DNA from 3 places in the Streptomyces sp. NPDC048506 genome. Region 2 is predicted to be linked to each of the others. Evidence: riboswitches for the same ligand, from Rfam matches in the RefSeq annotation. Region 2 holds a riboswitch; each other region holds the start of a gene.
What was found. Region 2 has a riboswitch for cobalamin ahead of AB0C96_RS13185 (cobalamin biosynthesis protein). Riboswitches for the same ligand answer to the same signal wherever they lie in the genome.

Region 1 (7,542 bases), on a different contig from region 2:
GCAAGGACACCGGCCCGGCGGCCCTGCCGGACACCGCCGGCTACCAGCCGCCGGACCACGAGCGCCACCCCGACTACGTCCCGCACGCCCCCGCCAACCCGGCCCTGCCCAAGCAGGAGTCCGGCTCCCGCCGCACGCGCCCGCTGCCGTACGCGCCGCTGGTCGACGGCTCCGCGGACCCGGCGGCCGGCACGTTCACCCTCACCTTCAGCGGCGGCGACGCGGCGGGCGTCTGCTTCCACGTCCGCTCCGGCAACCGCACCGACGGCCCCTGGACCTACACCACCGAGGCCGGCAAGAAGATCTCCGACACCTGGAACTCGGCGTACTCCAAGGGCGCCCACGACCTGTCGGTGTTCGGTCCGAACGGCTTCCTGCGCGTCTTCAAGGGCCCCGGCAAGACCGCCGGCCCCGAGGTGACCGCCCGCCACGACAAGGCCAGCGGCAACATCAAGCTGACCCTGAAGAACGCGGGCAGCGCCGCCGCCAACCTCACCGTGACGAACGCGTACGGCGGCGCCGCGGAGACCTTCAAGGTGAAGGCGGGCGCCACCGTGGAGCACACGGTCGACCTGCGGGCCAGCAAGCGCTGGTACGACCTGTCGGTCACCTCCGACACCGACAAGACCTTCCTGCGCCGGTTCGCCGGCCACGTCGAGAACGGCCAGGCGGGCGTGAGCGACCCGGCACTCATCACCGGCTGACCGCCGGCGACGAGGTTCGCGCGCTCCCCCGCACCGCGGGGAACGGGGCGCCCGCCGATCCGGCGGGCGCCCCGTGGCGTCAGGAGGCCGCGTCCGGCAGGCCGGCGCGGACCTCCCGCGCCGCCGCGACCAGGTTCTCCAGCGCCGCGCGGACCTCGGGCCAGCCACGGGTCTTCAGCCCGCAGTCCGGGTTGACCCACAGGCGCTCGGCGGGGATCGCCTCAAGTCCCTTGCGCAACAGGCCCGTTGCCTCCGCGGCGCTCGGTACCCGCGGGGAGTGGATGTCGTAGACGCCGGGCCCCACCTCGCGGGGGTAGTCGGCCGCGGCCAGCTCGTCGGCGACCTGCATATGGGAGCGGGCCGCCTCCAGGCTGATCACATCGGCGTCCAGGTCGTCGATGGCCCGGACGATGTCGCCGAACTCCGCGTAGCACATGTGGGTGTGGATCTGGGTGTCCGGGCGGACGCCGCCGGTGGTGAGGCGGAAGGCCTCGGTGGCCCAGGCGAGGTACCCCGCGCGGTCGGCGGCGCGCAGCGGCAGCGTCTCGCGCAGCGCCGGCTCGTCCACCTGGATGACCGAACTGCCCGCCGCTTCGAGGTCGTCGACCTCGTCGCGCAGGGCCAGCGCCACCTGGCGGGCGGTGTCGCCGAGCGGCTGGTCGTCGCGGACGAAGGACCAGGCCAGCATGGTGACCGGACCGGTCAGCATGCCCTTGACCGGCCGGTCGGTGAGCGACTGGGCGTAGGCCGTCCAACGCACCGTCATCGGCCCGGGGCGGGCGACGTCCCCGGCGAGGACCGGCGGCCGGACGTAACGGGTGCCGTACGACTGGACCCAGCCGTGCTGGGTGGCCAGGTAGCCGGTGAGCTGTTCGGCGAAGTACTGGACCATGTCGTTGCGTTCCGGCTCGCCGTGCACCAGCACGTCCAGGCCGGCCTTCTCCTGGAAGGTGAGCACCTCGCGGATCTCGGCCGCGATCCGCTCCTCGTACCCGGCGGTGTCGATCCGGCCGGCCCGCAGCTCGGCGCGGGCGGTGCGCAGCTCGGCGGTCTGCGGGAACGAGCCGATGGTGGTGGTCGGCAGCAACGGCAGTCCCAGCCGGGCGCGTTGGGCGGCGGCCCGCTCGGCGTACGGCAGGGTCCGGCGACCGTCGGCCTCGGTGACGGCCGCGGCGCGGGCGCGCACCGCCGGGTCGTGGGTGAGTGCCGAGCCGGCCCGGGAGGCCAGCGCGGCGCGATTGGCGGCCAGTTCGGCCGCGATGGTGTCGGTGCCCCGGAGCAGGCCGCGGGCCAGGGTGACGATCTCCGTGGTCTTCTGACGGGCGAAGGCCAGCCAGCGGGCGATCTGCGGGTCGATCTCCCGCTCGGCGGTGGCGTCGAGCGGGACGTGCAGCAGCGAGCAGGAGGACGCGACGTCGACCCGGTCGGCGAGGCCGAGCAGGGTGCCCAAGGTGGTCAGGGACTTCTCGAAGTCGTTGAGCCAGACGTTGCGGCCGTTGACCACGCCGGCGACCAGGCGCTTGCCGGGGAGCCCGCCGACCGCCGCCAGATCGTCCAGGTTGGCCGCCGCGGATTCGGTGAAGTCCAGCGCCAGGCCGTCGACGGGCGCCTTGGCCAGTACCGGCAGCGCCTCGCCCAGCCGGTCGAAGTACGAGGCGACCAGCAGCTTCGGGCGGTCGGTGAGGGTGCCCAGGTGGTGGTAGGCGCGGGCGGCGGCGGCCAGTTCGGCGGGGTTGCGGTCCTGGACGAGAGCGGGCTCGTCGAGCTGCACCCACTCGGCGCCGGCCGCCCGGAGGTCGGCGAGCACCTCGGCGTAGACGGGCAGCAGCCGGTCGAGCAGCGTCAGCGGTTCGAACCCGGCGGCGACACCGGGCGCGGGCTTGGCCAGCAGCAGGTAGCTGACCGGCCCGACCAGGACCGGGCGGGCGGCGAGGCCGAGTGCGAGGGCCTCGGTCAGTTCGCCGACCTGCTTGGCGGAGTCCGCGACGAAGACCGCCTCCGGCCCCAACTCCGGTACGAGATAGTGGTAGTTGGTGTCGAACCACTTGGTCATCTCCAGCGGCGCCAGGTCCTGGGTGCCGCGGGCCATGGCGAAGTAGCCGTCCAGGGGATCGGCGGCCACCGCGGCACGGTGCCGGGCCGGGATCGCGCCGACCATCACGCTGGTGTCCAGGACGTGGTCGTAGTACGAGAAGTCGCCGGTCGGCACCTCGTCGATACCGGCCGCGGTGAGCTGCTGCCAGGCCGTGCGGCGCAGCCCGGCGGCGGTGGCCCTCAGGGCGTCCGCGTCGACGCGGCCCTTCCAGTACCCCTCGATGGCCTTCTTCAGTTCGCGGTGCTGCCCCTGCCGGGGGTAGCCGTGCACGGTGGCCCGTACTGCCGCGGCTGTGGACGTGCTGGTCACGGAACTCTCCTTCGCGAGCGTGCCTCTGTGGACCCCGGGACGGGGGAGGGCGCGAAGGGGTGGCCCACCGGGCGGGTCGCGGGTGCGCTGCCGCCGCCCGTGCCGCCTGGTGTGTCCGCCGACCCGCCCTCGAAGGTCACCGAGATCACCCCGCACACCGGTCGTGCGGGGGCACTGGCAGGTCTTCGGACTCGCGGGCACGTCCGCCAAGGGCGGATACCTACTGGCCGTCGCTTCCCAGGCCCGGACGGGCCCAGTGCGTGTGACGGCGGTCGTTCCCACTCACCGCTGCGGGGCAGTCCCGGATTTCCACCGGGTTCCCTCTTACGACGCACCTGCCTGGCGGGCAGGGCGAACCAGACGCAAGGGCCAGCCTAGGCGATGCCCTCCCGACCCCTGTAGGCCCTCCCCGGTGATCCGGTCACCCGCGCCGGGCACGCCTCGCGTTGGAGAGCGCTTCAACTCCTAGCGTGGTGATCACCTACCGAGCGAAGGGAACACCGTGCGCTACACACTGTTCGGCAAGACCGGCCTGCGGGTCAGCGAGCTGAGCCTGGGGACCATGACCTTCGGCGAGGAGTGGGGATGGGGCGCGGCCAAGCACACCAGCAGCCGGATCCTGGACGCCTACGCCGACGCCGGCGGCAACTTCCTCGACACCGCCAACAACTACACCGACGGCGCCGCCGAGCAGTTGCTCGGGGAGCTGCTCGAAGGCCGCCGGGACAGCTTCGTGCTGGCCAGCAAGTACACCTGCGCGACCCGTAAGGGCGATGTGAACGCGGCGGGCAACCACCGCAAGAACCTGGTCCGGTCGGTGGAGGCGAGCCTGGACCGGCTGCGCACCGACCACCTCGACGTGCTGTGGGTGCACGCCCGGGACAACTTCACCCCGGTCGACGAGCTGATGCGGGCGCTCGACGACCTGGTGCGCTCGGGCAAGGTGCTCCACCTGGGCGTCTCCGACTGGCCGGCCTGGGAGATCGCGCAGGCCAACACCCTCGCCGAGCTGCGCGGCTGGAGCGCGTTCGCCGGCTCGCAGCTGCGCTACAACCTGCTGGAGCGGACACCGGAGCGGGAGTTGCTGCCGCAGGCCCGCGCCTTCGACCTGGCCGTACTGGCGTGGGCGCCGCTGGCGGCCGGCAAGCTCACCGGCAAGTACCGCCGCGGCGAGACCGGCCGGCTGGACGTCACCGGCAGCCACACAGGGGACCACAACGAGGACGAGACCCTCACCGCGGTACTGGAGATCGCCGAGCAGGGCGGCTGGAGCCCCGCGCAGGTGGCGCTGGCGTGGCTGCGCAGCCGGCCCGGCAACGTCATCCCGATCATCGGCGCCACCAAGGAGAGCCAGCTCGCCGACAACCTCGCCGGCCTCGACGTCGAGCTGGACGGGGCGGCGCTGGCACGGCTGGACGCGGCGAGCGCGGTGCCGCTGGGCTTCCCGCACGACTTCCTGCGGCAGCCCGGCATCACCGAGAACGTCTACGGCGACCGCTGGGCCGACATCGAGGACAAGCGCTCCACCTACCGCCGCACGGTGCACGAGGTCCGCTGACCCGGCGCAGCCCGCCGGGAGCCGGAGCGTCGAACGCCGCCGCCCGGATGCCGGGCGGCGGCGTGCGCTCAACTCCCCGGTCGGGGGCCTACTTCAGGGCGCTGCGCTGCTGCCACTGCTGCCAGGTCTCCTGCCAGACCTCCAGGCCGTTGCCGACGTCGGTCTTGTTGGGGTTGGTGGTGCCCTTCACCTCGACCGTGGAGCCGATCGTCAGGAAGTCGTAGACCTTCTTGGCGTCCGAGGTGGTCATGCCGAAGCAGCCGTGGCTGTTGTTGACCACGCCGAGCGACTTGTTCCACGGGGCGGAGTGCAGGAAGGTCCCGGAGGCGGTGAGGTGGGTGACCCACTGCGAGTCCAGCATCCACTCGTCGCCGTGGCCGATGGTGGCGGAGTCCATCGTCTCCGCCGCGTTCTTGCTGCGCACGGTGTGCACCCCACCGCGGGTCGGGTCCTGCGGGGAGCCCGCGGAGCCGGTGATGCTGCCGACGTTCTTGCCGTTCTCGTACATGGTCAGGGTGTGCGAGGGGACGTCGATGACGGCCTTGCGGTCGGCGCCGACGGTGAAGCCGAAGGTGTAGTCCCGGGCGAACCAGCCGCCGGCCGTCCCGGAGTTGATACCGCCCAGCGCGCCGTTCACCGAGACCTTGGTGCCGGCCGGCCAGTAGTCCTTGGGCCGCCAGTCGATCCGGTCCTTGCCGGACCAGTCCTTGACCCAGCCCCAGGAGCCCTCGACCTTCGGCTGGGAGGTGACCTTCAGTGCCTTCTCGATCTCGGCGCGCCGGTCCTTGGCTATCGGGTGGTCGAAGAGGATCGATATCGGCATGCCGGTGCCGACGGTCTGGCCGCCGCCCGGGGTGTTGGTGAGCTTGTTGACCTTGTCGGCCTGCTCCGTGGTGAACGTCGAGGTGGCGGAGGACTCCTTGCCCTGCGTCGACTTCGCGGTGGTCTTCACGGTGTAGGTGGTCTGCGGCCGGACCTTGCCGTCAGAGGTCCATGAGGCGCCGCCGCCGGCCAGCCGCCCGGCGACCTTGGCGCCCTTGTCGTCCTTGACCTCGACCGCGGTGAGCTTGCCGCCGGAGGCCCGTACGGATATCTCCGAGCCGAGCTTGACGGACTTGCTGCCCGCGGACGGGGTGACGGTCACCTTCGCCGCCGGCGCGTCCTCCTTCGCCGCGTCGGTGCCGCCGTCGCACGCGGTCATCAGTCCGGCGGCCGCTATCAGGGCGGGTATGAACCGGGCGGGGTGGCGTCGGAGTGCGGCGTGCACGGGAGTCCCTCCAAAGCAGAACGGCTGGCAGTGGCGGGGTCGGGCCCAGTGAGGGCGTAACCGTCAAAGGTCGCCAATGCCCCCGCCGCACAGGGAGAGGGGATGTTCGCTGCGATGGTTGTCCGATGCACCGGATATTCAGGACACAGTTCGATATCGACGCCGGTGGAGCGCGAGGTTCCGGTCCTTCCGCCGGTTTCCTCGCGCCGTCTCCCGGCCTCCGGTCCCCGCGTCAGTAGCCGGGGGCCGATGTCCCGCCGCCGGTCGTCGTGCCACCGCCGGTCGAGGTTCCGCCGGTGGCGGCGGACTCGCCGCCCGTCGTGGTCCCGCCGCCGGTCGAGCCGCCCGTCGAGGTGCCGCCGCCGGTGCTGGACTCGCCGCCGGGAGTGGTGCCCCCGGTGGTCTCGGTCGGCCCACCGGTGGTGCTGGTGCCCCCGGTGGTCTCCGGCGGGGTCCCGGAGCCGGTGGTGCCGGCCGTCTCGGACGTGCCCGGCCCGGAGGGCGAGGTGCCGGAGGGCCCGGTGGGGGTCTCGCCCGGTGGCGTCGATCCGTAGGGCGGGGGCTGGGACGACGGGGGGCCGCTGGGGGTGTCGGCCGGTGGGGCCGTCGGCTGGTCGTGGGTCGGGCCGGTGTCGCCCTTGGGCCGCTTGAACCACGCACCGGTCTTGGGGTTCCGCAGCACGAACTCCTTGACCGGGGCCTTGGCGGGCTCCACGACGACCGCGTTGGAGGGCTGGTATCCGTGCCACGTCTGGCCGCGCTGCTGCCACTGCTTGAGCATCTGTGGCTTCGTCAGGGGGTTGCCGCACTTGCAGCGCACCCTCGGCACTCCCCACGAGTCCACCATCACCGCGCTGCCGGCCTGAAGCACCGACTGGAACGCGTAGGCCTTGCCGTCCTTGTAGCCGTGGTTGGTGATCCGGGTGTCGTACGCCAGCTGTACGGACGTCAGCGACCGCAGATAGGCCGGCACCTCGCCCGGCTTCATGCCCAGCACGCCGGCGAACGCCGCGTTCTTCGCCGGGTTGCGCTGAAGGAAGCGGATCTGCTTCTCGACGTCGCAGCTCGCGCTGTTCTGGGTGCCGCCGTACAGGCCGGCCGTCGCGCCCGAGAACGTGCTGTTGCTGCCGCGGGAGGGGCGCTTGGGCGTGGCGGACGGGGCCGCGGTGGAGTCGTTCGCCGAGGAGTCGGTGACCGGGTTCTGGCCGGTCGACCCGGCCGGCTCGGCGAACAACTCGGTCGAACCCGAGCCGCCCGGCCGGGTGAGGACGAGGGTGAGGACCACGGCCACCACCACCGCGGCCGCGATGATCGCGATCCGGGGCACCGACCGCCACCAGGGCCCGCCGCCCCCCTCGCCGCCTCCGCCTCCGCCTCCGCCGCCGCCCCCGTCACCGGGGCCGCTGGGCGGGCCGGGCGGTCCCTGGTGGGTGGGCTTCGTCCGTCGCCGCGGTCCGGTGTCCACCTGCGTCGGCTCGCGTGAGGGGCCGCCGGACGGGGCGCCGGAGGGAGGACCGGCGAGCGGGCCGGTGGGCGGCCCGGTGGGGTGGCTGTCCGGCGGCGGTGGAGCTGTCACGGGTCCCTCTTCCGGCGTGTATGGGCCATCCGG
Region 2 (7,542 bases):
CACCACGCCCGGTTCGGCGGCCAGCGCGTCCACATCGGTGAAGTTCGACATCAGCGGCACCGCGCAGACCGCCACCCGCAGCACGTCCGCGCCGTGCGGGGGCGCCACCACGCTCTCGCGGACCGCGCCGCGCAGAGACACCCCCATCCCGTCCTCCTCGTCGATGCCGAGCCCGTGGGCGAAGGGCAGCACGCCCAGCGTGGGCCGACCGGTCAGGCCCCGCAGCATGTCCAACCCCGGCTCCAGCAGCGTCACATCGCCCCGGAACTTGTTGACGAGGTACCCGGCGACCAGCGCCTGGTCCTCCTTCGACAGCAGCGCGGTGGTCCCGAAGAACGACGCGAACACCCCGCCGCGGTCGATGTCGCCGACCACCACCACCGGTATCCGGGCGGCCCGGGCGATGCCCATGTTCACGATGTCGGTGCGCCGCAGATTGATCTCGGCGGGGCTGCCGGCGCCCTCGCAGATCACCGCGTCGTGCGTCCGCCGCAGCTCGGCCAGGCACCCGGTCACGGTGTCCAGCAACTGCTCCTGGCGCCCCGCGTGGTAGCCGCGGGCACTGAGCTCGCCCACCGGCTTGCCCAGCAGCACCACCTGGCTGCTGCGGTCGCCGCCCGGCTTGAGCAGGACCGGGTTCATCAGCGCGGTCGGCTCCACGCGGGCCGCGGCGGCCTGCATCGCCTGGGCCCGCCCGATCTCCTCGCCCTGGCGCGTCACGAACGAATTGAGCGACATGTTCTGCGCCTTGAACGGCGCCACCCGGACGCCCTGCCGGACCAGCCAGCGGCAGATCCCCGCCGTCACCACGCTCTTGCCGGCGTCGGACGTCGTGCCGGCCACCATCAGGCCACCGCCGACGCCCGCACCGGACGAGGCCTTCAACTTCCTGTTCACCGGGGTCCCTTCCCGCTCGCGCTGCCGCTCCGGTACCCGCTCGCACTGCGGTTCCCGCGCCGTGCCGCGGCCACCGCCAGCCGCCCCGCCACCGTCGCCGCCAGCGCCAGCGCGCTCACCCGTCGGGAGAGCCGCACCGCCCGCTCGATGTCGTCCGCGGTGGCCGGCCGCGCCGCGCCGTTGAGCACCGGGCGGTGCTCGACGCGCCCGCCGTACGCCAGCGTGCCGCCCAGCCGTACGCCCAGGGCGCCCGCGAAGGACGCCTCGACCGGGCCCGCGTTGGGGCTCGGGTGGGCACCGCCGTCCGCCCGCCAGGCCCGCAGCGCACCGCGCCGGTCCGGGCCGGCGAGCACGGTCAGTGCGGCGGTCAGCCGGGAGCCGGGCCAGCCGGCCAGGTCGTCGAGCCGGGCCGCGGCCCAGCCGAAGCGGCGGTAGCGCGGCGACCGGTGACCCACCATCGCGTCCAGGGTGTTCACCGCCCGGAACGCCACCAGCCCGGGCACTCCGCCGAGCGCGCCCCACACCAGGGCGCCCACCACCGCGTCCGAGGTGTTCTCGGCGACCGACTCCACCACCGCGCGGGCCATCTGCGGCCCGTCCAGCGCCTGCGGATCGCGCCCGCACAGATGCGGCAACCGCTCCCGCGCCACGTCCAGATCGCCCGCCGTGAGCGCACCGCCGACGGCCCGCGCCTCCCGGCCGAGCGAGGTGCCGCCCAGCACCGCCCACACCGTCGCCGCGGTCAGCGTGACCCGGGCGCCGCGGCGGCGCCCCACGGCGCGCTGCAACAGGGCGGCACCGGCGGCCGCGCCGCCCGCGCACAGCACGGTGTGCGCCGCCCCGTAGCCGCGGTGGTCGCGCCACAGCCGTCGCTCGACGGCGCCCGCGGCCCGGCCGAACGCGGCCACCGGATGGCCGCGCCGGGGATCCGCCGCGATCAGGTCGCCGAGGAAGCCGAGGGCCGCGCCGCACGCATATCCCGCGTGTTCGCCGCGCATCGGGTCAGGCCGCCGGCAGGGCGTGTCCGCACGGTCCCGCCTGGGCCGCGACGCCTGGGACGCCTGGCACGGCGCCTCGAACGGGCCCTGCGGCAGCGGGCATCGGGGCTCTCGAAGGGCAGCCGGGCATGGGCGTACGTCCTCACTCAGGGTCCGCGCCCTGGTTCGACGGAACGGCGACGAGAGTCTCCTGGCTCCCGGATCGGCGTGGCCTCCGGCCTTCCAGTCCGTACGGGTACGGACCGTGGCCCTCGTCGGAGGGACGCTCCCCGGTGACAGTGGCGGGACCGCGCCGGATTCTCACCGGACTTCCTCTTCTGTCGCCGATTGGCCCCGGCAGTCCACCACGCCCCGCGAATGCCCGTCAACTCACCCCTGACCTGCGGCGCTGCACCACGGCGGGCGCTGTGGCGGACGCCACAGGGTGGCTGTGGCGTCACAGACGGTTGCCCCTGCCCCTGATCCCACGTCACTATCTGGTGCACGGTGGCGACGGGGCCGCCGGAAGGGGGGCCGGGGGATGCCGGAGAGCGCCGATCGACATGAGGGTCGTCACGAGATCAGCATCAGGGTCACGGGGACGAACAATCCGCAGCAGGATCTCGACGACCTCCGGGCGTGGTTGGAGCGCGAACCCTGGCTGACCCGCCAGGAACACTCCTGGGAGCAGCGGCCGCACCCCGCCCCGGAGACCGGCCCGCCCGACGGACCCGATCTGGGTGACATGGCCGTGGGCGTGGACGACCTGATCCTGGTGATCGTGGGCGCGGTCGCCACCGAGGTCACCAAGGGGCTGAGCATCGCCCTGCGGGAGTGGCTGCGGCGCCGCAAGGAGGAGCGCGCCGCGGGCGAGGCGCCCGCCGTCGACGTCGGCACCGGCGGGGAGGTGCACACGGTCGGCGACACCACACGCCGCGATCCCGGCAGCCCGGCGCACGGGGGCGGCAGCACCGTCGAGGACTGAGCCGGATGTCCGAATACGACGCACGGGGAAAGCTCAACCGCGCGCTGCTGATCTGCGTCCACGACTACACCACCCTCACCGACCTGCCCGCGGTGGAGGACAACGCCGCGGAGCTCCGCCGCGCGCTCACCGGCACCGATCTGTTCACCGCCGACGAGGTCACGCTCTGCCGCCCCGAGGAGCCGTGGGAGCTGGTGCAGGCGCTCACCGCCGCCGCCGACGAGGCGCGCGGGCTGCTGCTGGTGCACTTCTCGGGCCACGGCTGGGTCGGCAGCGACGGCGGCGATCTCCAGCTGATGGTCGGCGCGTCGGTGCCCCGGCAGAGCCACACCACCGTCTCCTGGCAGGACATGGTCCTCTCCTGCCTCGACAACGCCCGGGCCGAGCGCATCGTGATCGTCCTGGAGTGCTGCTACTCCGGCAACGCCGACGGTGCCTTCCACTCCCGCCGCAAGCCGATGTCGCTGCTGATGGCCGCCCAGCCCAACCGCCGGATCTTCAGCGGCGACGAACCGGCCGGCGGCACGCTCTTCACCCGGGCCGTGGTGGAGGTCCTGGAACACGGCATCCCCGGCCGCCGGTTCGTCACCTTCGAGGACCTGGTGCGGGAGCTGCGGGTGCGGCTCGCCGACGAGCGGACCCCGATGGGTGACGTGTGGGAGCCGCGGTCGGCGAAGCAGAACACCGTCGACGACGTCGTCCTGACCTTCGCCACCCCCGAAGTGCGGCTGCCGACCCCGCCGCGGGTCCGCTTACGCCGCTGGTTCAACCAGCACCTCCGGCCCCGGCTGCGGCTGCTGCTGGCCCTGTGCACGGTGCTGGTGCTGGCCGCCGCCGGGCTGGTCGCCCTCCAGGTGCTGCGCCCGCTGCCGGACTGCCCGCCCGCCCTGGAGCTGCGGCTGCTGACCGCCCCGGAGGCCGAACCCGCCCTGCGCCAGGCTGCGTTCGACTACGAGATGTCCGAGCTCAACACCCGCCCGCTGCCCGGCGAGGGCGACCTGCCGCGCGGCTGCCGGCGCGCCCAGATCACCGTCTACTCCGCCGCCAAGGACCAGGTCGACCAGGGCTTCGCCGCCGCCGACCGCTGGCAGGGCGAGGCCAAGGGCACCGGCCGGGGCGCGTCCGACACCAAGGGCCCCGACCCTCTCTACCGGCCGGGGCCGCAGCCCGACCTGTGGATCCCCGAATCCACCGCCGACTACGAGGAGGCCCGCCGCGGGATGCCCCCGGCCGGCTCCCCGGCGGCCCTGCACAACACCGGCCCGGTCGCCTACAGCCCACTGGTCGTCGGCATCCCGGCCACCAAGCGGCTGGACGACGTCGAACCGGTCGGCGCCTCCTGGCGGGACCTGCTCGCCGGCACCGACAGCGCCCACGGCGACCTGAGACTCCTCCGCCCGAGTCCGGTGCTGTCCGGCACCGGACTGCTGCACACCATCGGCCTCTACCTCGCGGGCGACGGCTCCGCCATCGGCCCGTCGGGCGACCCCGACCCGGCCCTCGCCGAGGGCGCCGAGCAGCGGCTGTCCGCACCGGGCAGCCAGTACGCGGGCAGCACCGAGCTGCTCTGCTCGCTGCGCCCGGCCGCCGGCCCGGACCGCCGGGGCGGCCCCGGCACCGGCCAGGGCGCCCACGCGGCGCCGCTGGTCTCCGAGAAGTCCCTCGCCGACTTCAACCTCGGCCACGCGATCGGCAGTTGCCCCGCCCAGGACGCCCCGCTCGCCCCCGGCGACCGGTACGCGGCGTACTACCCCAGGAACGTGCCGGCGCTCGACCACCCGCTGATCCGGGTCGACTGGCGCGGCACCACGGACGCCACCCCCAGGCGGGCCGCGGTCGACCGGTTCGCCGGCTGGCTGCGGGACCCGGCCGGCGGCCAGCGGACCCTCGTCGGGCAGGGCTACCGTCCGGTGACCGGCGGGGCCGGCGCGGACGGCGGCGGGCAGCCCGTGCTCCCGGCGGGCTCGCCGCTGCGGAGCAGCCGCGCGGGCGCCGACCTGGACGCCCCGGTCAACCGGTTCGCGGTCGGCCCCGGCCAGGTCGCCCGGGTGCTGGACGGCTACGACAAGGCCCAGAAGTCCAGCCGGCTGCTGATCCTGATGGACGCCTCCACGTCGATGGCCGACGGCGGCAAGCTGCCGGTGGCGCTCGCCGCGGCGGGCCGAGTCCTGGAGATGGTCGGCGACCGCCACACCTACGGCCTGTGGACCTTCCCGGACCGTGCGCACCCCGGCGACCGGGGGTCGGTGCGCCGGGTCGTCCCGCTCGGCACCGCCGACCCTGCCCGGGGCAAGACCGAGCTGGAGAGGATCGGCAGGGGAGGCCCGGGCGAGCTCGTCGACCACGGCGCCGCCATGGAGGAGGCGTTGACCGTCGCGGTACGGGAGATGAAGAAGTCGGCCGGCAGCAATCAGGCGATCGTGCTGATCCTCGACGAGGACGACGGCGGGCCGGGGCGCGCGGCGGGCGTCGAGCAGACCCTCACCGCGCTGCTGAAGGAGAAGCCCGCGGTGCCGGTGCTGACGCTGGTGATGGGCCGGACCGGCTGCGACACCTTCGCCCTTCAGGGGCTGGCCGGCGCGTCCCGGGGGCAGTGCGTACCCGGTGGTCCACAGGCGCCCGACCTGCTGGCCGGGCTGGTCGCCTCGATCGGCACGGCAGGCCGGGGGGACCGATGAGACGCTCCCGTGCGGGCTGGCCGGCCGCCCTGCTGTGCCTGTTGCTGACGGCGGCGGTCGGCGGCTGCACCGCGGGGCCGGAGCCCGGCCCGGAGCTGGGGCCGATCGTCGTGGCCACCGGTAGCGACCTGAGCAGCACCGGCGTCCGCCAGGAGCTCATCCGGGCGTTCGAGAAGCGCACCGGCCGCACGGTGCGGATCGTCAAGCTCCCGGACACCGCCGACGGCCAGCGCAGCCAGCTGCTGGCCGCGGGCCAGTCCGGCAACAGCGACTACGACGTCCTGAACCTCGACGTGGCCTGGACCGCGGAGTTCGCCGAGGCGGGCGTGATCCGCCCCTGGGACGCGCCCCTGGACGACGACTTCCTCACCAGCGTGGTCAAGACCGTCGACTACGACGGGAAGATCTGGGGTGTCCCGTTCAACAGCGACGCAGGGTTGCTCTACTACCGCAAGGACATCCTCGCCAGGTACGGCGAGTACGCCCCGCCGGCCAACTGGGGCCAGCTGAAGGACATGGCCCTCAAGGTGGCGCCCGCCTACAACCGCGACCTCGCGGCCCGGGCGAAGGACGGCAAGGTCCCCGAGGACCGCAGGATGTACGGCATGGTCGCCCAGCTGCGGCCCTACGAGGGGCTGACCGTCAACACCCTGGAGTCCGCCTGGGCCAGCGGCGGCGACCCGGACGCCACCAGCTTCACCAAGGGCGAGCAGGTCGGCGCGCTCCAACTGGGCGTCGCGGACGTCAAGGACCGGCTGGACCGGATCATGCCGCACGAGGCCACGGCGATGGACGAGACGGAGAGCCGCCGCTGGTTCGCCGACGGCCGCGCGCTGTTCATGCGCAACTGGCCGGTGGAGTACGCCTCGGTCGCCGAGAAGCTCACCCCGGGCACCCAGTTCGACGTCGCCGAGCTGCCGGCCCGGGCCGCCGACGGCAAGCGGATGTCCGTCCTGGGCGGGCAGAACCTGGCGATCTCGGCCGGCAGCAAGCGGCCGGCCGGGGCCCGGGCCCTGATCGAGGCGCTGACCAGCCCGAGCAGCGAGCGCTGTCTGCTGGAGCGGGGGTTCGCGGCGACCCGGGACTCGGCGTACCGGCAGGCGGGCAAGGCGCCCTCCTGTCCGCTGCCGCCCGATCCGGCCGAGCACGGCACCACTGGGCAGCGGGCGCCGTGGCCCGGCCGGGAGCCGCCGTACACCCGGACGTTGTACGCGGCGCTGCGGGCGGCCGAGCCGCGGCCGCGCAGCGCCCACTACCAGACCTTCAGCAAGGTCGTGCAGATCCGGGTCTCCGAGTACCTCAACAGCCGCGGCGGCACGGCGATCGCCGACGAACTGGCCAGAGAAGCAGACGAGGCGCTTGGCGGCCGTGAGTGAAGTTGCCGGGAAGCGCGTCAGGCGCTTGGCGGCCGTGAGTGAAGTGGCCGGGAAGCGCGTCAGGCGCTCAGCGGCCGCGGCTGATGCCGCGGTCCGCCGAACGCCTCGTCCCGGGCGCTCAAGGCCCCGGGGGTCGTCGCCGCTGCCGTGTCAGGCGGCGACGATCAGATAGATGCCGTACGCCACGGCCGCCGCGCACAGGGCGAAGGCGGCCACCGCCCCGGCCCGCGCGCCGGCCCCGGGAGCGGTCGTCGCGGCGACCGTGCCGTCCTGGCTCGGCTTGCGGGACGTACCGACGATGCCGACGGTGAACAGGCCCACGATCCCGACCGTCACCACGAGGCTGACGCCGAAGACCTGGCCGAAGGCTGCCCAGTCGATGCTCATGGAGTGTTCGTTCCTTAGGTGAGGGCCGCTAGGGGGTGACCGTCGCGGCCTGGGCACGCGCGGCGGAGGAGTCGTTATCAGTCGCCGGGGTCGGCTCGCCGGCGGTGTGCGGTACGTCGGCCGACGGCGCCGGCTGGCCCGCCGGAGGAGGGGAGACGGCCCGCAGCGCGGTGGTCACCACGCCCGCCGGCTCGGCGTCCGGTCCCGCGTTGACGTTGGAGTGGTCGATGGTGTTGCGCCGG
Region 3 (7,542 bases), on a different contig from region 2:
AGTAAGGACGAGAACAAGCAGCTGTACGTGCTGGGGATCGACACGAAGGCCCGCGACGGGCGCGCCGTGGTGTCCCAGGGAAATCCGGACACCGCGCGGAACGTTGCAGTGCAAGTACCCGGCACTGACAACGACTTGACGAACGTTGATGAGCAGATCGAGCGGGTAGGCCGGCGGCAGAAGGCGTCCCAGGACAAGGGTGGCGAGAGCACCGCGGTGGTGTCGTGGCTCGGATACGACGCCCCCGAGGTCGACGGCAGCATGACCACGACCGGGCGTGCCGACGCTGGTGCTGGCGACCTGAGGAGCTTCACGCATGGCTTGCGCGAATCACACACCGGCGAGCGTGCCCATATGACCGTGCTGGGACACAGCTACGGCTCGACGGTGGTGGGCGACGCCGCATCCCATGGCAACGGCATCGATGCCGACGATGTCGTTGTGGTTGGCAGCCCGGGAATGACAGTGGACCACGCCAAGGACCTGCAGATGGACCCGGACCATGTTTGGGCTGGCTGGGCACCGGACGACATGGTCTCCACCGTCGCCTCGGACAAGACCCTGGGAGAGAATCCCGCAGACCAGGAGTTCGGAGGCAAGGTCTTCGACGTGGACACCTCGGGGCACGGCGGCTATTGGGACAAGCGCAGTGACAGCCTCGCCAACCAGGGCCGCATCATCGCCGGAGTGCCTCCTACAAGGGGGGAGTATCACGTGCACCCGCAGCCCAACCCACCCGGGACCACGGGGCCGAAATGGTGACCGGCAGCACCCGGCGCCCCGTCCGTATCAGCGTGCTCACACTCGTTGCCTTGCTCGCATCTGGAGGATGTATGACCGACTCCGGGAAAAACGATCCGCTACCCGTCAAGAGCAGAGAGGGAGCCGAACGCTCGGCCCGCGAACTGATCGCCTCACTGGCCAGTCAGTACGGCCTCCAGGTCGACGGTAAAACGGTGAGTAAGGAATTCTTCGAATGTTTTGGTGAAAACCACGAGCATGCCAATGACGGCCGTTTCGACCTGTCCTACGCAGTGCGTGCCAAGCTCCACGGGGACGAGCATGGCAAGGCCCTGCGCCCCATGCGCAAGAAGCTCGAAGCCGAGGGCTACAAGGTCAGTGGCTACCGTGAGGAGCCGTCGCAGGCACTCATGGACGCCAAAGGTGGCAGCGATAACTTCTTTGTCTCGGTGGAAACTTTCGGGCGCGGCAACGCGCTTGTCTTCTCCGTGGAAACTCCCTGCTTTCTGCCGCCCGGCGTGAAGCAGGAACAGGTGTCGGCCCCGGTCCCCGCACAGAAATCCAACCCGATCGCCCCGGCAGCCCCCTCGCTCGCCGCAGGGCCCATAACCTCCACCACCCGCTTCCCCGACAACCCCTTCGGCTGATCGATCCCCGGACAGCCCGGCCCGGTTGGTGCCCCGCCGACTGGTTCCTGCAGTGCGCCTTCGGCGGGCACATCCAGGGCACTGCACACCGGGAAAACCCTGCGGACCAGCGAGAACTACCGAGCGTAGTTTCCCCTGGTCCGCGCGGGCTTTTCGGAATCAATCATGGTTGGGGTCTTCGGTTTTCTGTACCCCGTTTTTCGTACCTGGCCTCTGTCCCAGGCTTTTGCCCCGGCAGTTGGTGACGGCTGCCCATGACGGTTGTCCGTGACGGCTGCTCGTGGCGTCGGCGCCGGCAGGAGTGTTCGGTGCTCGTGGGTGAAGTGGCGCAACTTTCCGCGCTCGATTTTTTCGGGGCTTATGGGGTTGGATGTCCGCATTCGTTGGGTGGGCATTCTTGGGCATTCTTGGGTGTTCTTGGCGGTGGATTGTCAGGTCAGTGGCCTCCGGCTCGTTCAGGCCGGGGGTCACTGGTGTGCGGGGGAGGGTCGGGTTCGGGGGTGTCGGTGGGCTGTTGTTCGGGGTGGAGGTGGCGTGTATGGTCGGAACGCGGACTTGAAGTTTCAAGTAAATCTTCAAGTAAATGGTTCGGCGGGGGCGGGCGGTGTGCCGGTTCTGGTGCGGCGGCTGGTCAGTGATGGCAGGAAAGGTCCTTGATGACGTCCTCTCTCGGCACCCTTGAGTCCGTGCGCGGCGGCGGTTCGGTGCGCCCTGTGCCTGCTCTGCACGGATATGACACCGGGCTGCTCCTGCTGCGGCTCGTGCTCGGGCTGACCATGGCGGCCCATGGCGCCCAGAAGCTGTTCGGCTGGTTCGGCGGGCCGGGGCTGGACGGGACCGGGCAGTTCTTCACGATGAGCGGGTACCCGTCGGGCCGCGCCATGGCCGTCGTCGCCGGTGTGAGCGAGGCGCTCGGCGGGCTCGGGCTCGTGGTCGGGCTGCTGACGCCGCTCGCCGCTGCGGCGGTCGTCGGCACGATGATCAATGCGCTCGCCGTGAAGTGGGGCGGCGGATTCTTCGCACCCAAGGGCGTGGAGTACGAACTGCTGCTCGCCGCCGGTGCGGCGGCCCTGGCGCTGACCGGCCCCGGGCGTTACGCCGTCGACCGCATCCTGCCCGGTCTGCGTGCGCACCGGCTGGCGTACGGCGTGGCCGCGTTGCTGCTTGCCGCGGTGATGGCCGGCGGGGTGTTGCTGGTCCGGACGTGAGACCCCGGGCAGGGAGCAGGAGAGCTGGAGAGCAAGAGCGCCGGGGAGCAGGAGTGCTGGGGAGCAGGAGTGCTGGGGAGTGCGAGGGGGAGCGACAGGGCCGGGAGCGGCAGGCAGGTCAGGAGCGTGGCGCCACGGATGGTGTCGCGGTAGTCGATAAGGGAGTGGATTCATGGCCGTACGACGGCTCAACCATGCGGTGCTGTACGTCCGCGAATTGGCGCGGTCCGTTGCGTTCTACACCGAGGCTCTGGGGCTCACGGTGGACGTCGAGATACCGGGGCGGGCCGCGTTCCTCAGCGCGCCTGGTTCGCTCAACGATCACGATCTGGGGCTGTTCGCGGTGGGGTCGCACGCGCCTGGGCCCGAGGCCGGGCGGGTCGGGCTCTACCACCTGGCCTGGGAGGTCGGCACGCTCGGCGAGCTCGCCGCGGCCGAGGCGCAGCTCGCCGAGCGCGGGGCTCTCGTCGGCTCCAGCGATCACCTGGTGTCCAAGTCCCTGTACGCCAGGGACCCGGACGGCAATGAGTTCGAGGTGATGTGGCGGGTCCCGCGGGAGGACTGGCCGGGGCCCGACGAGGCGGACCGGCTGCGACCGCTCGATCTGGCGGTGGCGTTGCAGCGCTGGGGCCCGGACCTGGTGACGGGCGCCGCGGCCGGCTCGGCCACCTGAGGTCGGTCGGCCTCAGGCGTCCGGCGTCGCCCCAGCTGCCGGGTGCTCCTGCGGTACCGGCTCACCATGTGCAGCCGGCTTCGCCCGCTCGGCCCGTACCGCCCAGCGCTGCTCGACTCCGGCCACCCGCCAGTACGCCAGTGCCGCGGCCCAGACCACCACGAACAGGCCGACGATGATGAAGCCGACGTTGTCGAGGTTGAGGCCGGAGATCCAGCCGGTCAGCGGGTCGTTGAGGGCGAGCTTGTCGTGGAGGACGGTCACCAGCTCGATCGTGCCGATGAAGAAGGCGACGGCGATCGACAGGCCGGTGATGGTGAGGTTGTAGTAGACCTTGCGCACCGGGTTGGAGAACGCCCACTGGTAGGCGAAGTTCATGAACGTGCCGTCGAGGGTGTCGAACAGGCTCATTCCGGCGGCGAACAGCAGCGGCAGGCACAGCACCGCGTACCAGGGCAGGCCGGCCGCGGCGCCGCTGCCGGCCATCACCATCAGCGTCACCTCGCTGGCGGTGTCGAAGCCGAGTCCGAAGAGGAAGCCGAGCGGGAACATCTGGCCGGGGCGGGTGATGGACTTGGTGAAGCGGCCCAGGAAGCGGTTCATGAAGCCGCGTGAGTCCAGGTGCGTTTCCAGCTCGGCCTCGTCGTATCGGCCCGCGCGCATTGCCCGGAAGACCCGCAGGATGCCGATGAGCGCCACCAGGTTGAGCGCGGCGATCAGATAGAGGAACGAGCCGGATACGGTGGTGCCGATGACGCCGAGCAGCTGGTGGGTGCGGGTGCTGTTGTTCATCAGCGTCCCGGCCAGTCGGGTACCGCCGGCGATCAGCGCGGCGAGGACAACCACCACGCTCGAATGCCCCAGCGCGAACCAGAAGCCCACCGAGATCGGCCGCTTGCCGTCGGCCATCAGCTTGCGGGTGGTGTTGTCGATCGCGGCGATGTGGTCGGCGTCGAAGGCGTGGCGCATGCCGAGGGTGTAGGCGGTGATGCCGAGCCCGACGCCGAAGACCTGGCTGCCGACGGAGTAGTGGTGGGGGACCACGAGCAGGAACAGCACGCCGAAGGCGACGACGTGCAGCCCGGCTATGACGGCCATCAGGCCCGCGGTACGGACGGTGTCCTGCCGGCGCCAGCGGAACGCGACGGCGACAGGGGTGGTCGGGTTCGGGGTATCGGTGGACAGGGCCATCCGGTCACGCTCCAGCACCTCGTGGATCAGTTCGTGAGATGCCGTGGCCGGTCTCCTGGCTTACGGGTTCGCTGACGCTCGCGCCCACCCCCGCCTTCCCGGCCGCAGGCTGCGGTCAGTGGCGCCGTACGCGCGCCGTGCGCATACGGAAAGGGCTGGAAACTCCCCGATCACAGTGGCGAGGGCCGCTCCGGACTGGGACCACTAGGTCCGTCACCGGTCTTCCCGAACACCACGGCCCGGTCACTCTAACTGCTCACCGGGAGGGGACGGGCGGGCGCCGTTCGTCCGTGGTGCACGGCCGGGCCGGTCGGAAGAGAGCCAGGTCGTGGACGGTGGCCACGGGCACCGGCGGGCCAAGGAGGGCGGTCAACGGCGTCAGTAGGGCAAGGAGACGTCAGCAGTGCGAGGAGGCGTCAGCAGTGCAAGGAGGAGAGGAATGCGTGGAGTTCGTGGTCGAAGAGCGTGGTGTTCTCCAGGTTGACCATGTGGGCGGCGCCCGGTATGCGGACTCTTCGGGCCCCGGGGACCGTGAGCGCTATTGCATGGGCGTTGGCCGAGATGTCCGAGCTGTCGAGGTCGCCGTCGAACACCACCGTCGGTACCCCGATCTCGCCCAGGCGGTCCGCCGCGCCGACTTCCAGGGGCATCCCGGCGCCCACGCCATCGGCATGCACCTCGACGTTGGCCGCGGCCGAGGCGCGCATCCGCTCGCGGAACCCGGGGTGGACGGCGGACGGTTCGCGGTGCGGGCCGTCCACCCACATCCGTAGGAAGTGCTCGACGTAGCGCTCCGCGCCGTCCGGGGCGCCGATCGCCGCCACCTGCTCCCCGATGTGCTCCAGGACGAAGGGGTCGGTGAAGGGACGGCCGCTGATCCCGGGGGAGGCCAGCGCGAGGGCGGTTACCCGGTCGGGGTGGGCTATCGCGGTGTCGAGTGCGACCCGTGCACCGTGGGAGAGCCCGATGAGGACGGCGTGGGGGACGTCCAGCGCGTCCAGCAGGGTGCACAGGTCGTCGTGGTTGGCGTAGTCGCCGGCCACCGTGGAGGACAGGCCGTGGCCCCGGGAGTCGTAGCGGATCGCGCGGAGGCCGGAGTTCACCAACCAGGAGAACTGCTCGTCCCACATGTGCTGGTCGAGCATGCCGCCGTGCAGCAGGACCACGGCGGGGCCCGAGCCCGCCGTCTCGTAGAAGAGCTCGCCGTCGTCGATCGGCACGATGCCGTTGTCGATCTCGGACCAGGCCGTGATGGGCGGGGTCATTCTCCGGACCGTCCTTTGCCGGGGGCGCGAGCGGGGTCAGCAGCGCCGGTGGTGTCAGTGGGGTTTCTGTCTTTTCTATCGCGATTGTCGGGAGTGTGGTCAGTGCCGGTTTCGCTTGGCGACATGCGCGCACCGTTCGCCAGGTGCCGGAACTCCTCGCCGAGTCGGTCGAGTACGTGCAGTGCGGTGCGGACGTCCTCGGTGGACAGATCTGCCAGGCGCTGCCGCAGCTCCGTCACCTCGAACTCCTGGATGCCGCGTATCGCCTCCGCGCCTTGGGCGGTGAGCTCGATCAGGGGCGAGCGGCGGTGGGCGGGATTCGGGGCCGTGACGACCAGGTCCAGCTCCGCGGCGTGGTTCACCCAACGCTGCACCGGCTGTCTGTCGAGGTCCATCGAGCGCGCCAACTGCGGGACCGTTCGCGGGCCTTCGGTACGCAGTGCATCCAGCAGGGCGTGTTCGCCGGCGGTCATGCCGGTGGCCTGGAGCTCGCGCTCCACTGCGCGGACGACCGTGCGGTGCAGTGGCCACAGGCGGCGGATGACGCCGTACAGCAACTCCGCGGCAGGTGTGGGTTCTTCGGCGGGCCTCGGTTCTTCGGGCGGCCTGGGTTCTTCGGTGGGTGTGTGTTCTTCGGTGGGGGTGGGCGTCGGGTCTCCGGCGCCCCTCCCTCCGTTCCGTCCGGCATCCTCCGCGTTGACACTCATGATGTCATGATGGCATCACTGATGTCATTTGGGAAGGGGGTGGTCGCTCTGAGTGGTCACCCTTCCGTCGGACGTGGAGCCGCTTCGGGGGAGAAGGTGATGACCAGGTCGGCGCGGTCGCGGGTGGCCGCCACGACGCGGGCGTTGGCCTCGTCCGAGGTGAGGACGAATCGCTCGGCCTCGGCACGCGGGCGTCCGAAGCGCACATGCCGGTCGACCAGCCGGCGGACCCGCTCGGGAGCGTCCAGGTCCACGTACCAGACCTCGTCGAGCAGTCCGCGGATCCGTGACCAGGGAGCCGAGTCGAGGAGGAGGTAGTTGCCTTCGGTGACGACGAGCGGGACATGCGGTGCCACCGGGATGCTGCCGGCGACCGGCTCCTCGATGCGGCGGTCGAAGGTCGGGGCGTAGACGGCGGTGTCCGGCTCCGGCGAGCGCAGGCGCGCCAGTAGCGCCGCGTAGCCGGCGGGATCGAAGGTGTCGGGCGCGCCCTTGCGGTCCGCCCGGCCGAGGCGGCGCAACTCGGCCTCTGCGAGGTGGAAACCGTCCATCGGGACGAGCGTCGCCCGGCCGGCCAGCTCGGCCACCAGGTGGGCGGCGAGGGTGGACTTTCCGGCGCCGGGCGGCCCGGTGATGCCGAGCAGCCGGCGCCGGGTCGGGGTCGCGGTGGCGGCCAGCCGATGGGCGCGGGAGAGGAGGTGCCGGGGATCCATGGTGCGTCCATCGTGCCCGATCGCGGGTCGAGCCGGCCGGCCGGTGGTGTGCCGGCCCCGGGGTCAGACGTAGTACTCCATGCCGTACTTCGCGCCGATCCCGTTGAGGTGGTCGAGATCGGGGTGGCCGTCCTTCATCGCGACCGGGCCGGCCTCGAACACGTCCTCCATGAAAGCGTCCCAGCCGCCGGGTGACGAGACCTGTAGGCAGCGGGCGGGCGGCTGGGAGGCGTTGCGCATGGCGTGCGGGACGCCGTGCGGCAGCAGGGCGCACATGCCGGCGGTCAGGCGGTGGGTGGTGCCGTCGAAGTCGACCTCCATCTCGCCTTCGAGGACATAGACGAATTCATCGGCGTGGTGGTGGACGTGTAGCGGGACATCGATGTCGAGTCGGTTC

Region 1: another riboswitch for cobalamin. It lies ahead of metE (5-methyltetrahydropteroyltriglutamate--homocysteine S-methyltransferase); the one in region 2 lies ahead of AB0C96_RS13185 (cobalamin biosynthesis protein).
Region 3: another riboswitch for cobalamin. It lies ahead of AB0C96_RS21510 (HoxN/HupN/NixA family nickel/cobalt transporter); the one in region 2 lies ahead of AB0C96_RS13185 (cobalamin biosynthesis protein).

The regions. Positions count from the first base shown of each region.
Region 1 covers NZ_JBEZIX010000014.1:71,061-78,602, reverse strand. The annotation lists gene AB0C96_RS13855 (phosphocholine-specific phospholipase C) at 1-704, shown strand, start outside; gene metE (5-methyltetrahydropteroyltriglutamate--homocysteine S-methyltransferase) at 784-3,108, opposite strand; cobalamin riboswitch at 3,282-3,469, opposite strand; gene AB0C96_RS13845 (aldo/keto reductase) at 3,611-4,666, shown strand; gene AB0C96_RS13840 (Ig-like domain-containing protein) at 4,755-5,933, opposite strand; gene AB0C96_RS13835 (DUF6777 domain-containing protein) at 6,166-7,509, opposite strand.
Region 2 covers NZ_JBEZIX010000013.1:119,329-126,870, forward strand. The annotation lists gene AB0C96_RS13180 (cobyric acid synthase) at 1-846, opposite strand, end outside; gene AB0C96_RS13185 (cobalamin biosynthesis protein) at 894-1,895, opposite strand; cobalamin riboswitch at 2,079-2,212, opposite strand; gene AB0C96_RS13190 (hypothetical protein) at 2,416-2,859, shown strand; gene AB0C96_RS13195 (caspase family protein) at 2,865-5,537, shown strand; gene AB0C96_RS13200 (extracellular solute-binding protein) at 5,534-6,913, shown strand; gene AB0C96_RS13205 (hypothetical protein) at 7,064-7,300, opposite strand; gene AB0C96_RS13210 (inorganic phosphate transporter) at 7,329-7,542, opposite strand, start outside.
Region 3 covers NZ_JBEZIX010000025.1:100,121-107,662, forward strand. The annotation lists gene AB0C96_RS21490 (alpha/beta hydrolase) at 1-762, shown strand, start outside; gene AB0C96_RS21495 (hypothetical protein) at 834-1,388, shown strand; gene AB0C96_RS21500 (DoxX family protein) at 2,045-2,596, shown strand; gene AB0C96_RS21505 (VOC family protein) at 2,769-3,269, shown strand; gene AB0C96_RS21510 (HoxN/HupN/NixA family nickel/cobalt transporter) at 3,282-4,460, opposite strand; cobalamin riboswitch at 4,488-4,712, opposite strand; gene AB0C96_RS21515 (alpha/beta hydrolase) at 4,877-5,725, opposite strand; gene AB0C96_RS21520 (MarR family transcriptional regulator) at 5,722-6,432, opposite strand; gene AB0C96_RS21525 (nucleoside/nucleotide kinase family protein) at 6,489-7,145, opposite strand; gene AB0C96_RS21530 (cupin domain-containing protein) at 7,209-7,542, opposite strand, start outside.